DNA from 2 places in the Cellulomonas sp. HD19AZ1 genome. Region 1 is predicted to be linked to the other one. Evidence: riboswitches for the same ligand, from Rfam matches in the RefSeq annotation. Region 1 holds a riboswitch; the other holds the start of a gene.
What was found. Region 1 has a riboswitch for thiamine pyrophosphate ahead of thiM (hydroxyethylthiazole kinase). Riboswitches for the same ligand answer to the same signal wherever they lie in the genome.

Region 1 (8,181 bases):
GCTACGACGACCTCGTCGACCGCGTGATCGCCGGTGGTGACAACGCGGAGTTCCCGTACCTGGGCGCGAACGTCTACGAGAAGGGCACCGCGACGCCCGCGCTCGACGAGTACGCGCTGCTCGACATGGGTGGCGTGAGCGTCGCCGTGATCGGCGTGGTCACGCAGGAGACCCCGACGCTCGTGACGCCGGGCGGCATCGCCGACCTCGACTTCGGCGACCCGGTCGAGGCGGTCAACCGCGTCGCGGCGCAGCTCACGGACGGCGACCCCGCCAACGGCGAGGCCGACGTCATCGTGGCGCAGTACCACGAGGGCGCGGGCGCCGGGACGCCCGACGGCGCGACCCTCGAGGAGGAGGTCGCCGCGGGCGGCGCGTTCGCGGCGATCGTCAGCGAGACGGTCCCCGCGGTCGACGTGATCTTCACGGGTCACACGCACAAGCAGTACGCGTGGCTCGCGTCGAACGGCGACGTCGAGCGCCCGGTCGTGCAGACCGGGTCCTACGGCGAGCTCCTCGGCAAGGTCGTGCTGACGTACGACCGCGACGCGGACGAGGTCACGGCCGTGACCGCGGAGAACGTCGCGCGCACCACGACGGCCGACGCCGACCTGGTCGCGGCGTTCCCGCGCGTCGCCGAGGTCAAGACGATCGTCGACGCCGCGCTCGCGTACGCGAACGAGGTCGGTGCGCAGTCGGTCGGCTCGGTCACGGCGGACGTCACGACCGCGTTCAGCGGCGGCGCGTACGTCGGCGGCGTGTACCAGGGCTCGGCTCCGGGCACGACGACGGGCCGGGACGACCGCAGCCGCGAGTCGGCGCTCGGCAACCTCGTGGCGGACGCGCTGCTCGACACGCTCGCCTCGCCGGAGCGCGGCGGAGCCGACATCGGCGTCGTCAACCCCGGCGGCCTGCGCTCCGAGCTGCTGTACGCGCCCGACGGCACCATCACGTACGCCGAGGCCAACGCGGTGCTGCCGTTCGTCAACAACCTCTGGACCACGACCCTCACGGGCGACCAGGTGGTGACGATGCTCGAGCAGCAGTGGCAGACCAACCCGGACGGCACGATCCCGAGCCGCCCGTACCTGCAGCTCGGGCTGTCGGACAACGTCGCGTACACGTACGACGCGACGCGGCCGCTGGGCGACCGCGTCACGTCGGTCACGGTCGACGGCGCGCCGATCGACCCGGCGGGGGAGTACCGCATCGGCACCTTCTCGTTCCTCGCGCAGGGCGGCGACAACTTCCGGGTGTTCTCGCAGGGCACGGCCACGGCCGACTCGGGCCTCATCGACCGTGACGCGTGGATCGCGTACCTGCAGGCGCACCCGGGGCTGACGCCGGACTTCGCCGAGCGCGCGGTGTCGGTGCCCGCGCTCGACGCGCCGGTGGCACCGGGCGACGAGCTGACGTTCACGGTCGGCGGGATCAACCTCACGAGCCTCGGGGCCCCGGAGAACACCGCGGTCGAGGTGCTGTGGGGCGAGCAGTCGCTCGGGTCGTTCCCGCTCGTGCGGGGCGACGGACCCGACGCGTCGGCCCAGGTCACGGTCACGGTGCCCGCGGGCGTCGAGCCCGGTGAGCACGCGCTGACGGTCGTGGCCGCACCCAGCGGCACGACGGCGACGGTGCCCGTCACGGTCGAGGTGGGTCTGCCCGCGTCGACCACGACGCTCACGGCCTCGCCCGACTCGCACGTGCACGGCACGTGGGGGCAGCGCGTGCGCCTGGTCGCGACGGTCACGGCCGACGCCCCGGTGACGGGTGCGGTCGAGTTCGTCGTCGGCGACGAGGTGCTCGGCACGGCCGCTCTGCGCGACGGCCGCGCGACGTTCACGCTGCCGGCGGACACGGCGGCGGGGACCTACGAGGTCGTGGCCCGGTGGGCCGGGACCGACGCGGTCGCGGGCTCGCAGTCGGAGCCGGTGACCGTCACGGTCGAGCAGGCGACCAGCACGACGACGCTGAGCGTCGTGCAGTCGCCGCTGCCCCGGTGGGTGCCGTCGGCGTGGGTCGCGACCGTCGCCCTCGACACGTGGCGCATGCCGTCCGGCACGGTCGAGCTGCGCGAGGGCGACCGGGTCGTGGCGCGCGCGAACGTCGTGCTCGGCGTCGCGGTCGGCACGGTGCCGCGCGACCTCGGCAGCGGCACGCACCGCCTCACCGCGGTGTTCGTCCCGTCCGACCCGACGAACGTCGCGGGCAGCACGAGCCGCACGGTGTCGGTCCGCGGCTGACGCGACCGCACCGCCGCACGGCACGGAGGGGCTCGCCCGGTGAGGGCGGGCCCCTCCGTCGTGCGCCGGGCGCGTCCGCGTCCGTCCGGGTGAACCACGCCGCGCACGGGCTCGGGGCGGTGCACCGCGGTGCCAGCATGTGCGCGTGCCCGACGACACCGCCTTGGTGCGGGAGCTGACCATCACGCCCGAGCTCGTGCGTCGCGTCGCGCGCGACGCGACGGTCGAGCTGCTCACCCGGCCGCGCATGCTGGCCGTCTGGGCGCTCGTCGCGGCGCCCGTGGCCGTCCTCGTCGGCGTGACGACACCCGGACGGCAGGGCGCCTGGGCAGGGTTCGTCGCTGCGGTCCTGCTGCCGGTGCTCGTCGTCTGGCGCACGCGCCGCTCGGCGCGCCGTGCTTTGGGCGCGACGCTCGTGCCCGGGGCGACGGTGCGGGCGCAGATCCGTGACGACGCGCTGGTCACCGAGACGGCCGCGGGGTCCACGTGCGCACCGTGGAGCACCTACGCGGCCGTGCGGGTGCACCGCTCGGCCCTGCTCCTGCGGTTCGCCCGCGTGCCGTCCGTCGTGGTGCTTCCGCGGGCGCTGCTCACGGACGACGACCTCGCGCTGCTACGGGCACGCGTCGGTGCGCCGTCGTCCGCCGCGGGCGGGGCGGACGACGGCGCGGCCGGTGCGGTGCCGGGACCTCAGCCCGCGACGTAGTCCTGGTACGCCGGCAGGTCCAGCACGCCGTTGCCCGACAGGCCGATGACGATCGTCTCGTCGGTCGTCGCGGCGCGCGCGTGCGCGAGGGCGCCGGCGACCGCGTGCGTGGACTCCGGCGCGGGGATGAGCCCCTCGGCACGCGCGAACTCGACGCCCGCCGCGAACGCCGCGTCCTGCTCGACCGCGATCGCCTCCATGAGGCCCAGCTCGTACGCGTGCGACACCATCGGCGCCATGCCGTGGTAGCGCAGGCCGCCGGCGTGGATCGCGGGCGGCACGAAGTCCTTGCCGAGCGTGTGCATCTTCAGCAGCGGCGTGAGGCCCGCGACGTCGCCGAAGTCGTACCGGTACTCGCCCTGCGTCATCGACGGGCACGCCGCCGGCTCGCACGCGACCACGCGGGTCGTGGTGCCGTCGCGCAGGTTGCGGCCCAGGAACGGGAACGACAGCCCGCCGAGGTTCGACCCGCCGCCCGCGCACCCGAACACGACGTCGGCGGTCTCGCCGATCTCGTCGAGCTGGGCCAGCGCCTCGACGCCGATGACGCTCTGGTGCAGCAGCACGTGGTTGAGCACCGAACCCAGCGCGTAGTGCGCCGCCGGGTCCTTGGCGGCCGACTCGACGGCCTCGCTGATCGCCATGCCGAGCGAGCCCGTGGTCGTCGGGTCGGCGGCGAGCATCGCGCGCCCCGCCTCGGTGAGGTCCGACGGCGACGCGTGGCACGTCGCGCCGTAGGTCTCCATCTGCATGCGGCGGTACGGCTTGGCGTCGTACGACGCGCGGACCTGCCACACCTCGCAGTCCAGCCCGAGCAGCGCGCACGCCATCGACAGCGACGCACCCCACTGGCCCGCGCCGGTCTCGGTGGTGAGCCGCGTGATGCCCTCGACCGCGTTGTAGTACGCCTGCGCGACCGCCGTGTTCGGCTTGTGCGACCCGGCGGGCGAGACGCCCTCGTACTTGTAGTAGATCTTCGCCGGCGTCCCGAGCGCGCGCTCGAGGCGCAGCGCCCGCACGAGCGGCGACGGCCGCCACAGCGCGTACAGCTCGCGCACGGTCTGCGGGATCTCCACCCAGCGCTCGGTCGAGACCTCCTGCGCGATGAGCGCCATCGGGAACAGCGGCGCCAGGTCGTCGGGCGTCAGCGGCTCGCGCGTGCCCGGGTGCAGCGCCGGCGGGCACGGCTCGGGCAGGTCCGCCGCGAGGTTGTACCAGTGCGTCGGCACGCTCGACGGCACCACGGTGCCGACGGGGTCCGTGAGCACGGCGGGTCGGGTCGCGTCGGGGGAGGTCGTCATGTCGCCTCGCAGGGTCGGGCGCGCACGCGCGCGGTGGCGGACGCGGGTCACGTCCGCCGCCCCCGGGCGTCGGCGACCCGCACCGCGAGGGTAGCGGCGCGTGCCCGCGGTCGGTCGGCGCGTCCACGACCAGGGCCGACGTGCACCCCGGCCCGCGACGCGGACGTACCTGGGAGGCGCCGCGCGCTGTTGCTACGGTGGTCCGCGACACGGGGTGCCCGGTACCGAGCCGGGCTGAGATCACACCCGTCGAACCTGATCTCGTTAGCACGAGCGAAGGGATGTCGACCATGACGTCTGCCGTCCTCCCGTCCGCCCCGCACCGCACGGGTGCCCCGCCGGACGACCTGGCCGCCGCGGCGGCCGCCGCGCTCGCGGCCGTCCGTGAGCGCACGCCGTTGGTGCAGTGCCTCACCAACGAGGTGACGACCAACCTCGTCGCCAACGCGCTGCTCGCGCTCGGTGCGTCGCCCGCGATGGCCGCGGTGCCGGGCGAGGCGCAGGAGCTCGCGGGCGTCGCGGGCGCCGTCCTGGTCAACCTCGGCACGCCCGGCCCCGACCAGCGGGCGTGCGTCGCGCCGACCGTCGCGGCGGCGGCGGGTGCGGGCGTCCCGTGGGTGCTCGACCCCGTGGCGGTCGGTGTGCTGTCGGTGCGCACGCGCCTGGCCGGCGTGCTGCTGGCCGAGCGGCCCGCGGTCGTGCGCGGCAACGCGAGCGAGGTCCGCGCGCTCGCGGGCCACGCGTCGGGCGGGCGCGGTGTCGACGCGCTCGACGGGGTCGACGCCGCGGCCGACGCGGCCGCGGCCGTCGCCGCGCTGACCGGCGGCGTGGTCGCGGTGTCCGGGCCGGTCGACCTCGTCACCGACGGCACGACGACCGTGCGGCTGGCCGTCGGCGACCCGCTGCTGACGGCGATCACGGGGGCCGGCTGCGCGCTCGGCGGGCTCGTCGCGGCGTTCGCCGCCGTGACCGACCCGTTGACCGCGGCGGTCGGCGCGTCGACCGCGCTGGGCGTGGCCGCCGAGCGGGCCGCGCGCGACGCGCACGGCCCTGCGTCGTTCCAGGTCGCGCTCGTCGACGAGCTGTACCGCCTGACGCCCGACACGCTGCGCGCGGGCGTGCGCGACGCCGCGGCGGTGACGGCATGAGCGCGCCGGCCCTGCCGGGGGGCGTCTACCTCGTGCTCGACGCGGACGTCTGCGCCCGCGCCGGGCACCATCCCGCGCAGGTCGCCGGTGCGGCCGTGCGCGCCGGGGTGGGGACCGTGCAGGTGCGCGCCAAGCGGGCGACCGTGCGCGAGCTCGTCGACCTCACGGTCGCCGTCGCCGACGCGCTGCGCCTCGCGGGGCCTGCGGCGCTCGTGGTCGACGACCGGGTCGACGTCGCGCTCGCGGCGCGTGCCCGGGGGGCGTCGGTCGACGGCGTGCACGTCGGCCAGCGCGACCTCGAGGTCGACGACGCCCGCGCGCTGCTCGGCGCCGACGCGCTGATCGGCGTGTCCGCCGCCCTGCCCGAGCACGTGCGTGCCGCTGCGGGCGCCGACCACGTGGGCAGCGGCCCGGTGCGGCTGACGCCCACCAAGCCCGAGGCCGGTCCCGCGCTCGGGTTCGACGGCCTGCGGCGCGCGGTCGACGCCGCCGCCGGGCGGCCGGTCGTCGCGATCGGCGGGCTGACGGCGTCCGACGCGCCCGCGCTGCGGGCTGCCGGCGCGCACGCGATGGCCGTCGTGAGCGCGGTGTGCGCGGCCCACGACCCGGGCGCGGCGGCCGCCGCGCTCGTCGCGGCGTGGGACGGCGCGCTCGTCGCGGGCGGTGCGCGATGACCGGGCCGACGGACGTGACGGGGCCGGGGCGCGCGAGCCGCGTGCGGGTGCTGTCGGTCGCGGGCACCGACCCGACCGGCGGCGCCGGCGTGCAGGCCGACCTCAAGTCGTTCGCGGCGCACGGCGCGTACGGCATGGCGGTCGTCACGGCGCTCGTCGCGCAGAACACGCACGGCGTGCGGGACGTCCACGTGCCCGACGTCCCGTTCCTGCGCGCGCAGCTCGACGCCGTGGGTGACGACGTGCACGTCGACGCCGTGAAGATCGGCATGCTCGCGACCCGCGCGGTCGCGCTCGAGGTGGGCGACTGGCTCGCGCGCACGCGACCGCCGGTCGTCGTGCTCGACCCCGTGATGGTCGCGACCAGCGGCGACCGCCTGCTCGACGCCGACGCCGAGGACGCCGTGCGCGACCTCGTGGGCGCCGCGCACCTCGTGACGCCCAACCTGCCCGAGCTCGGCGTGCTGCTGCGCGAGCCGACCGCCCGCACGTGGCCCGCCGCGCTCGACCAGGCCCGCCGGCTGGCCCGCACGCGCGACGTCGTCGTGCTGCTCAAGGGCGGCCACCTGGGCGGCGCCGCGAGCCCCGACGCGGTCGTCGACGCGACGACCGTCGTCGAGCTCGACGCGCCACGCGTCGCGACCACCGCGACGCACGGCACGGGCTGCTCGCTGTCCGCCGCCGTCGCGGCGCTGCGGCCGCGGCGTCCCGACTGGGTGAGCACGGTCCGCGAGGCCAAGCAGTGGCTCACGGGCGCGATCGCCGCGGGCGAGGCGTTGCGCGTCGGGTCCGGACGCGGCCCGGTCGACCACCTGCACCACGCGCCGACGCTGGGCGCGCGACCGTTCGGCGACGAGGCCTGGGACGCGGTCGCCGGGCTGCGCGCGGCGTGCGACGACCTGCCGTTCGTGCGCGCGCTCGCCGACGGCACGCTGCCGCGCGCGGCGTTCGAGGCGTACGTGCACCAGGACGCGCTCTACCTCGCGGAGTACTCGCGCGTGCTGGCCCGCGCGAGCGAGCTCGCACCGACGGGGGAGGCGCAGGCGTTCTGGGCCCGCGGCGCCAGCACGTGCCTGGACGTCGAGGCCGCGCTGCACCGCGACCGGCTCGCCCACGGGCGGTATGCCGGCGTCCCCGCGTCCGCCGTCACCACGGCGTACACCGACCACCTGCTCGCGGTCGGCGCGACCGGCACGTACGCCGAGGTCACCGCCGCGGTGCTGCCGTGCTACCGCCTGTACGCGGACATCGGGGCGCGCATCCTCGCGCGAGCGGGCGACCTGGCCGACCACCCGTACGGCGACTGGGTCGCGACCTACGGCGACCCGGCGTTCGCGGCGTCGGCGGCGCAGGCGGGTGCGCTCGCGGACGCCGCGGCGCGCGAGGTCGGTGCGACGACGCGCACGCGCATGCTCGCGGCGTACGTGCGCTCGTGCGAGCACGAGGTCGCGTTCTTCGACCAGGTCGACCTCGTCGTGGACGTCCCGCCGGCCCGTCGGCGGGACACGGTGCCGGCGCGGGTCTGAGGTCCGCCCGCAGCGGGGCCGGCGCCGTCCGTCGCGGGCGGGCGCCGGCCCGGCGTCGCGTCAGCAGGACCCGTCGGTGCAGGCCTCGGCGCTCGGGGCGGCGGTCAGCGGGTTGGCCTCGCGCCACCCGGCGTCGAGCAGCTGCGTGAACACCTCGGCGGGCTGCGCGCCCGAGACGGCGTACTTCCGGTCGACGACGAAGAACGGCACGCCCGTGACGCGCAGCGCGCGCGCCTCGTCGAGGTCGGCGCGGACCTCGTCGGCCGCGTCGTCGCCCGCGAGGGCGGTCGCGACGCGCTCGTCCGACCAGCCGTGGTCGCCGAACCCGGCCTGCGCGGCGATGCGCACGAGCGCGCCGTCGGCGCCCAGGTCGACGCCCTGCTCGAAGTGCGCCGAGAACAGCGCCTCCATGGTCGCCTCGACGAGCGCGGCGCCGCCGGCGCGGCGCGCGAGGTGCAGCAGGCGGTGCGCGTCGAACGTGTTGAACGCGAGCGTGCGGTCGAAGTCGTACCGCAGGCCCTCGCCCGCGGCGACGTCGGTGACGTGGCCGAACATCTGCTGCACCTGGTCGCGGGGCAGGCCCTTC
Region 2 (8,181 bases), on a different contig from region 1:
CGTCGGGACGCGGGGCGCGCCCACAGGTCGGCGGGCGACGCGACCTGCAGCAGGCGCCCGGCGTCCATGACGGCGACGCGGTCGGCGACGGCGAACGCCTCGTCCTGGTCGTGCGTGACGAACAGCGCCGTGGTCGCGGTCGTCACCAGCACGTCGCGCAGGTCGAGCGCGAGCCGCTCGCGCAGGCCGCGGTCGAGCGCGGACAGCGGCTCGTCGAGCAGCAGCAGCCGGGGGCGCGGCGCGAGCGCGCGGGCGAGCGCGACGCGCTGCCGCTCGCCGCCCGACAGGGTCGCGACGTCGCGCCGCTGCGTGCCGGGCAGGCCCACGAGGTCGAGCAGCTCGGCGACGCGCGCCGTGCGCGCCGCCCGGTCGCGGCGCACGCCCGCGGGCAGCCCGTACGCGACGTTGCCCGCGACGTCGCGGTGCGCGAACAGCTGGCCGTCCTGGAACAGCAGCCCGAACCCGCGGCGGTGCACGGGCACGCCGGTGACCGGCACGCCGTCCCACGCGACGTCGCCGCCGGCCAGCGGCTCGAGGCCCGCGACGGCCCGCAGCAGCGAGGACTTGCCGCAGCCGGACGGGCCGAGCAGCGCGACGACCTCACCGGTGGGCACGGCCAGGTCGACGCCGTCGACCGCGGCGCGCTCCGCGCCCGGGTACCGCACGACGACGTCGGCGACCTGCAGCCCGTCGCTCACCACGCACCTCCGATCCCCGGGCGGCGCAGCCGCTCGCACACCGCCACGATGCCCGCCGTCAGCGCGGCCAGCAGCACCGACGCGGCGAGCGCCGCACCGTAGTTCTCGGCGCCGGGGCGTCCCAGCAGCCGGAAGATCACGACGGGCAGCGTCGGCTCCTGCGGGCGCGCGAGGAACGACGTGGCACCGAACTCCCCGAGGGACGCCGCGAACGCGAACCCGAGGGCGAGGCCCACGGCCCGCGCGGCGACCGCGAGGTCGACGGTCCGCAGCACGCGCCCGGGCGGGGCGCCCAGCGTCGCGGCGACCTCGCGCTGCCGCGGGTCGATCGCGCGCAGCACGGGCAGCACGGTCCGCACCACGAGCGGCACGGCGACGACGGCCTGCGCGACCGCGACGAGCGCGGGCGACGTGCGCAGGTCGACGGGCAGGCCGAGCGGTGCGTCCATCGCGACGAGGAACCCGAACCCGACGGTCACGGCGGACACGCCCAGCGGCAGCATGAACAGCGCGTCGAGCCCGCCGACGGCGCGCCGCGCGGCCGTGCCGCGCGGGCGCCGCGACACCACGAGCGCGACGAGCCCCCCGACCACGAGGGCGATGACGGTCGCGTCGGTGGCCGTGCGCAGCGACGTGCCGGCCGCGTGCCAGGCGCTGACCGCGAGCGTGTCCTGCGGCACGGCGAGCGCGGCGTAGTTGTCGAGGCCCCAGCCGCGCGGCGTGCGCAGCGAGCGGACCACGAGGTTGACCAGCGGCAGCGCCAGCAGCCCCAGCACCGCCACGGCGGTGACCGCGACGGCCGCGGCGTCGAGCGGCTCCCGCAGCCGCACGGGACGGGCCGCGGCGGGCCCGCCGACGCTCAGCGCGCGCTCGGTGCGGGCCCGCGCCCGCCCGGCCACCGTCAGGGCCGCGGCGACGACGACGAGCTGCACGACCGACAGCACGGCCGCGGCACGCAGGTCGAGGAACTGCGTGGTCTGGATCCAGATCTCGGTCTCGACCGTGCCGTACCGGCGCCCGCCGAGCACCAGCACGGTGCCGAACGCGGTCGCGCAGAACAGGAACACGAGGGACGCGGCGGACGCGATCGCGGGGCCGAGCGCGGGCAGCGTGACGGTGGTCAGGACGCGCCACGGCGACGCGCCGAGCGCGCGTGCGGCCTGCTCGGTGCGCTCGTCGAGGCGCTCCCACATGCCGCCGACGGTCCGCACGACGACCGCGTAGTTGAAGAACACGAGCGCGAGCACGATCGCGGTGACCGTGCCGTCGAGGCCGAGCCCGCCCAGCAGGCCGCCGTCGACGAGCAGCGACCGGAAGGCCACGCCGACCACGACGGTCGGCAGCACGAACGGCACGGTGACGAACGCGCGCAGCGCGCCGCGGCCGGGGAACCGGCACCGGTAGAGCACGTACGCGCCGGGCACGCCCAGCAGCACGGCGCCCGCCGTGCCGAGCGCGGCCTGCGCGAGGGTCTGCCCGACGACGCGCCACGTGCGGGGCCGCGCGAACACCTCGGCGAACCCCGAGAGGTCGAGCCGACCGTCGGTGACGAACCCGCGGCCCACGATCTCCGCGACGGGCTGCACGAAGAACACCCCGAGGAAGAGCAGGGGCACGGCGACGGCCGCGCCCCACGCGAGGGCGGGGCGCACGCGCGCGGCCCGCCCCGCGGCCGGGGCCGTCGGGGCGGGTCCGCGCGCGAGCGTCGTCGTCACGTCGTGGGCCGCCCGGTCAGCCGATGACCGTGTCGGACCACGTGCTGAGCCACTCCTCGCGGTGCTCCGCGATGTCGGCGGGCGCGACCTCGAACGGCGTCTCGGCCAGCGGCGCCCACCGCGCCCAGTCGTCGGGCAGGTCGACCGACGAGCTCACGGGGTACATGTACATCGAGCCGGGGATGTCGGCCTGGACGTCGTCGGACAGCAGGAAGTCGAGCAGCTGCGCAGCACCCTCGGGGTTCTTCGCGCCCGCGAGCACACCCGCGTACTCGACCTGGCGGAAGCACGTGTCGAGCAGCGCGGCGGTGCGCGGCGTGTCCCCGCCCTCGGGGACCGTCACGGGCGGCGACGACGCGTACGACAGCACGACCGGCCGCGGCCCGTCGCCACCGGCCCCGGAGAAGTCCGTGTAGTACGCGTCGGACCAGCCGTCGGCGACCTTGAGGCCGTTGTCGCGCAGGCCCGCCCAGTAGCCGGCCCAGCCGTCCTCGCCGAACGCCCCGACGGTCGCCAGCAGGAACGCCAGCCCGGGCGACGACGTCACGGGGTCCGGCACGACGACGAGGTCGCGGTAGGCCGGGTCGAGCAGCGACTCGAGCGTCGTCGGCGGCGTCACGCCCTTGTCGGCGAACCACGTCGAGTCGACGTTGAGGCACACGTCGGACAGGTCGATCGCGGTGAGCGCGCCGTCGTCGTCGCCCGGCACGGCGTACGTCTGCGCGTCGGCCGCCGCGGGTGCCGTGACGTCGGCGGGGACGACGACGCCCTCGTCGAGCGCGCGCGACGCGAACGCGTTGTCGATGCCGTACACGAGGTCGCCCAGCGGCGCGTCCTTGGTGAGCACGAGCTGGTTGACGAGCGCGCCCGCGTCGGCCTGCTGCACGACCTGGACGGTCAGCCCGCTGTCCTGCTCGAACTTCTCCAGCAGCCCGTCGGACAGCCCGAACGACTCGTGCGTCACGAGGGTCACGGTGCCGCCGGACGTGCCGCCGGTCGCGTCCGGCGTGGCCGCGTCGCCCGTCCCCAGGGCCGAGCAGGCGGTGAGGGCCACGAGGGTGGTCGCGGCGGCCAGTGCGGCACGAGGGCCGCGGTGGGTCGTCATGTGGTGGTGCTCCTCCGTCGTCGTCGGAGGGGTCCAGCGCCCGTCGTGCCGCGCGGGCACGCCGACCGCGGGAGGAGAGAAAGCCCGACTCCCTACGCCGGTATCAACCGGATCAGGTTCGAGGGTCTGCGGTGGTCCGCACTCTCAGCGTCCTCGCCCCGCACGCGGGACGGACGCTCCCCTGTCGTTCGCGCACGATCCTAGCCCCGCCACGTGGGCGCCCCGAACTGTGCCCGGGGTCCGGGCCGGGTAGCGTCCGTGCAGGCGAGGGCACGCGCACCGCGTGGCGCCCGGGCACGCGGACGAGCACAGGAGGCGCACATGTCGGACGACGAGCAGAAGCAGTCGATGGTCGCGAAGATCGTCGGCGCGGGCGTGGCCCTGGGTGCCGCGTGGCTGGTGCAGAAGATCATCGACTCGGCGTGGCAGAAGGCCAAGGGCCACAAGCCGCCGCAGGCCGACTCGACCGCGGAGGACGTGAAGTTCAGCGAGGTCGCCCTCGCGGCCGTCATCACGGGTGCCGCGGTCGCGCTGTCGCGCGTGCTCGCGACGCGCGGCACGGCGAAGTTCGCGGGGCGCATCTCCCGCTGACGTCGCGCGGGCGGGCGTCGCCGGTCAGTCCGGGCGGCCGCCCTCGTCCGTCTGACGCGTCGCCGCCAGGTCGCGGGACAGCTCGTCGATGACGAGCAGGTCCTGCCGGACCTTGCCCGTGCGGAACCCGGCACGGCCGACCATGTGCGCCGCGACGGGCGCCGTGAGCATCTGGAACACCGCGACGAGCACGAGCGCCCACACCGCGCCGCCCTCGCGCAGCCGCAGCGCGAGGCCGACGAGCACGAGCACGAGCCCGAGCACCTGCGGCTTGGTCGCCGCGTGCATGCGGGACAGCAGGTCGGGGAACCGCAGCGCGCCGACGCCGGCAGCGAGCGCGAAGAACGCGCCGCCGAGCAGGCACACCGCCGAGACGACGTCGGCGACGGTGGTCCACTGGTCCTGGGTCATCGCGTCTCCTCGTCCGCCGGCCCGCCGTGGTGCTCGGGGTCGGGCTCGTCCTCGACGGTGTCGCGCGCGCTCTCGGGCACGGGCTCGGTCGCCGGCTCCGACGCGTCGCGGTCCGGCCCCGTCGCCGCGGCCGGCACGCCGTCCCGCGCGGCCTCGAGCGCGGCGCGGCGGCGCGCGCGGCGCTCGGCCAGCTCCTCCTGCTCGAGGCGGCGCTTCTCGGCCTCCTCGGCGGCGACCTCCTCGCGCGTGCGCACGCGTCCCTCGCCCTCGGGCTCGACGGCCGCGAACCGCGCGACGGTCACCGACCCGACGAACCCGACGAGCGACAGCACGACGAGCAGCGGCACGACGTCCGCGCGGCGGAACACCGCGGCGTAGAGCGCGACGCCCGCGATCACGGTGGTGACGACGATGTCGAGCGCGATGGTGCGGTCGAGCATCGACGGGCCGCGCTCGGCGCGGATCACGGCGAGGGTCGCGCCGACGGTGAGCAGCGCGGCGCACACGAGGACGACGACGTCGAACACGGTCATCGGGTCGCCACCTCCCGCGCGCGTCGGCTGCGGCTCAGGCCCGCCTCGGCGAGCTCGGCGTCGGATCCGAGCGCACGCAGCACGCGGGCCTCCTGGTCGAGGACGTTCTGGCGGGCCTTCTCGATGCCGCCGCTGGTCTCGACGTCGAGCACGTGGACGTACAGCCGGCCGGTGAGCCGGTGCGCCTCGACGATGATCGAGCCGGGCACGAGGGACACGAGCTCGGCCGTGAGCGTGAGGTACAGGTCGGAGTGGCTGCGCAGCTGCACGCAGATCACGGCGCCGCGGGGCGTGTACCGGGGGCGCAGCGCGACGAGGCTGACCTCGAACGACGCGCGCACCAGGTCGAGCGCGAACCGCCCGAGGAGCACGGCGAGCGCGGCGGGGTGCACGCGGCCGTGGAAGTCGACGGGCGTCATGCGCAGCCCGGTGGTGACGAGCACGCCGAGCAGCGCCCCGTTGACGACGTTGCCCCACGAGACGTCGCCCCACAGCAGGACCCACACGGCGGTGAGCCACAGGATCGTCACCCACTGGAAGCGCCAGCCGGTGCGGCGCGGGTGCAGGCTCATCCCTCACCCCCGTCCTGCGGGGCCGTGCCGGCCTCCACGTCCTCGTCGGCGGCGCGCTGCGACTCGCCCTCGCCGCGCTGCCCGTCCGGCAGCACGGCCTGGACGTACGTGCGGTCGGACAGGGTCTGCGCGGCGCGCTCGGTGTAGCCGTACAGCGGGCCGGCGAAGACGGTGAGCCCGAGGCTCACGACGACGAGCGCGGCGGTGGGCACGACCATGAGCAGCGGCACGCGGTGCGCGGGCAGCGGCTCGGGCGGGGTCTGCCAGAACGCCTTGTTCCACGCCTTGATGAGCGCGTACAGCGTGAGCAGCGACGTCACGACGGACCCGACGACGAGCGCGTACGCGAGCGGCGTGCCGAGCTCGACGCCGGCCTCGAGCAGCCCGACCTTGCCGAGGAACCCGGAGAACGGCGGGATGCCGCCGAGGTTCATCGCGGGCACGAAGAACAGGATCGCGAGCACCGGGGCCATCTTGGCCAGCCCGCCGAGCCGGTCGAGCGACGTCGTCCCGCCGAAGCGTTCGACGAGGCCGACGACGAGGAACAGCGCGGTCTGCACGGTGATGTGGTGCGCGACGTAGTAGATCGCGGCGGTCCAGCCGTGCTGGGAGCCCAGCGCGACGCCGAACACCATGTACCCGATGTGGCTGACGAGCGTGAACGACAGGAGTCGTTTGACGTCGTCCTGCGCGACCGCGCCGAGGATGCCGACGAGCATGGTCGCCAGGGCCACCCACATGAGCACGTCGTCGAGCTGCCCGCCGGGGAACAGCAGGGTCTGCGTGCGGATGATCGCGTACACGCCGACCTTGGTGAGCAGGCCCGCGAACACCGCGGTGACGGGTGCGGGCGCGGTCGGGTACGAGTCCGGCAGCCACGCCGACAGCGGGAACACGGCCGCCTTGATGCCGAACGCGAGCAGCAGCATGGACTGCAGCACGAGCCGCACGCCGGGGTCGATCTCGGGCAGGCGCAGCGCGAGCTGCGCGAGGTTCACGGTGCCGGTCGCGGCGTAGACGCCGGCGATCGCGACGAGGAACAGGATCGAGGACAGGATCGCGACGACCACGTAGATCGTGCCCGCGCGGATGCGCTCGGTCGTGCCGGACAGCGTGATGAGCACGTACGACGCCGCGAGCAGGATCTCGAACCCGACGTAGATGTTGAACAGGTCGCCCGAGAGGAACGCGTTGGCGACGCCCGCCGACAGCACGAGGTACGTGGGGTGGAAGATCGAGATCGGCGCGAAGCGCTCGCCGTCCTCGCGGCCCTGGGCCAGCGAGTAGATCAGGACGCACAGGATCACGACCGACGACACGGTCAGCATGAGCGCCGACAGCCGGTCGGCGACGAGGTTGATGCCGACGGGCGCCGCCCAGTCGCCGATCTCGACGACCACGGGCCCGGCGTCGGCGAGCACGAGCAGCGCGGCCGCGACCACGGCGACGAGCGTCAGGGTCACGAGCGACACGACGCGCTGCACGCGCGGTCGACGGTAGAGCGCGAGGGTCAGTCCCGCGCCCGACAGCGGCAGCACGACGGGCAGCGGGACGAGCCAGCTCCAGTCGGTCATCGGCCCTCCTCCCCGTCGGTCGTGGTCGTGCTCGGGCGCGCGGCGCGGCCCGGGTGGTCGGGCGCCGGTTCGGCGTGCACGTCCTCGAAGGCGAGGCCCTCGTCCATCTCGTCGCGCGTGGTCGCGGCCTCCTCGTCGAGCGTCTCGCCGCCCGACTCGGTGTCGTCGTCCTCGAACGCGCGCTCGTCGATCGCGGCGAGGCGCACGATGCGGCGGTCCTCGACGTCGTCCTGCACCTCGTCGTGGCGGTGCAGCTGCCACGAGCGGTAGGCCATGGCCAGCAGGAACGCGGTCAGGCCGAGCGTGATGACGATGGCCGTGAGGATCAGCGCCTGCGGCAGCGGGTCGCTCATGGGCCGGTCGGACTGCACGCCGATGAGCGGGGGTGCGCCCGCGGCGCCGCCGGCCACGAGGATCAGCAGGTTCGTGCCGTTCCCCAGCAGGACGATGCCGAGCAGGATGCGCGTGAGGCTGCGCTCGAGCACGAGGTACGTGCCCACGGTGAACAGCGCCGCGATGGTCACGACGAAGACGATGTTCGGGCTCATGACGACGTCGGTCACGGGACCACCCCCTCGGCGTCGCCGCCCAGGTCTCGCGGCACGGCGGACGCCTGGACGGCGGCGGTGCGGCCGCGTGCGAGCGCGAGCTGGTCGTCGCCCCCGACGGCGTCGTCCGCGACGTCGTCCTCGCCGGACTCGGCACGCCGGTCGATCTCCGCGCCGAGGCTGCGCAGGATGTCGAGCACGAGGCCGACGACCACGAGGTACACCCCGACGTCGAAGAACAGGCTCGTGACGAACTTGACGTCGCCCCAGACCGGCAGGTGGAAGTGCAGGATCCAGGACTCCAGCACGGACCCGCCGACGAGGAACGCCGCGAGGCCCGCACCGGCGGACAGGAACAGGCCCGTGCCGAGCAGCACGCCGGGCTGCACGGGTGCCGCCTCGCCGAGCTCGTAGCGCCCGCCCGCGAGGTACCG

Region 2: it holds a riboswitch for thiamine pyrophosphate, as region 1 does, so the genes downstream of both, E4A51_RS10995 (thiamine ABC transporter substrate binding subunit) here and thiM (hydroxyethylthiazole kinase) in region 1, are expected to answer to the same signal.

Annotation. Positions count from the first base shown of each region.
Region 1 covers NZ_SPHX01000002.1:15,126-23,306, reverse strand. The annotation lists gene E4A51_RS03675 (ExeM/NucH family extracellular endonuclease) at 1-2,240, shown strand, start outside; gene E4A51_RS03670 (hypothetical protein) at 2,386-2,946, shown strand; gene E4A51_RS03665 (TrpB-like pyridoxal phosphate-dependent enzyme) at 2,931-4,247, opposite strand; TPP riboswitch at 4,448-4,546, shown strand; gene thiM (hydroxyethylthiazole kinase) at 4,538-5,395, shown strand; gene E4A51_RS03655 (thiamine phosphate synthase) at 5,392-6,069, shown strand; gene thiD (bifunctional hydroxymethylpyrimidine kinase/phosphomethylpyrimidine kinase) at 6,066-7,595, shown strand; gene E4A51_RS03645 (DsbA family oxidoreductase) at 7,656-8,181, opposite strand, start outside.
Region 2 covers NZ_SPHX01000004.1:511,969-520,149, reverse strand. The annotation lists gene E4A51_RS11005 (ABC transporter ATP-binding protein) at 1-698, opposite strand, end outside; gene E4A51_RS11000 (iron ABC transporter permease) at 695-2,413, opposite strand; gene E4A51_RS10995 (thiamine ABC transporter substrate binding subunit) at 2,430-3,518, opposite strand; TPP riboswitch at 3,591-3,711, opposite strand; gene E4A51_RS10990 (DUF4235 domain-containing protein) at 3,840-4,109, shown strand; gene mnhG (monovalent cation/H(+) antiporter subunit G) at 4,134-4,520, opposite strand; gene E4A51_RS10980 (monovalent cation/H+ antiporter complex subunit F) at 4,517-5,053, opposite strand; gene E4A51_RS10975 (Na+/H+ antiporter subunit E) at 5,050-5,625, opposite strand; gene E4A51_RS10970 (Na+/H+ antiporter subunit D) at 5,622-7,199, opposite strand; gene E4A51_RS10965 (Na(+)/H(+) antiporter subunit C) at 7,196-7,747, opposite strand; gene E4A51_RS10960 (Na+/H+ antiporter subunit A) at 7,759-8,181, opposite strand, start outside.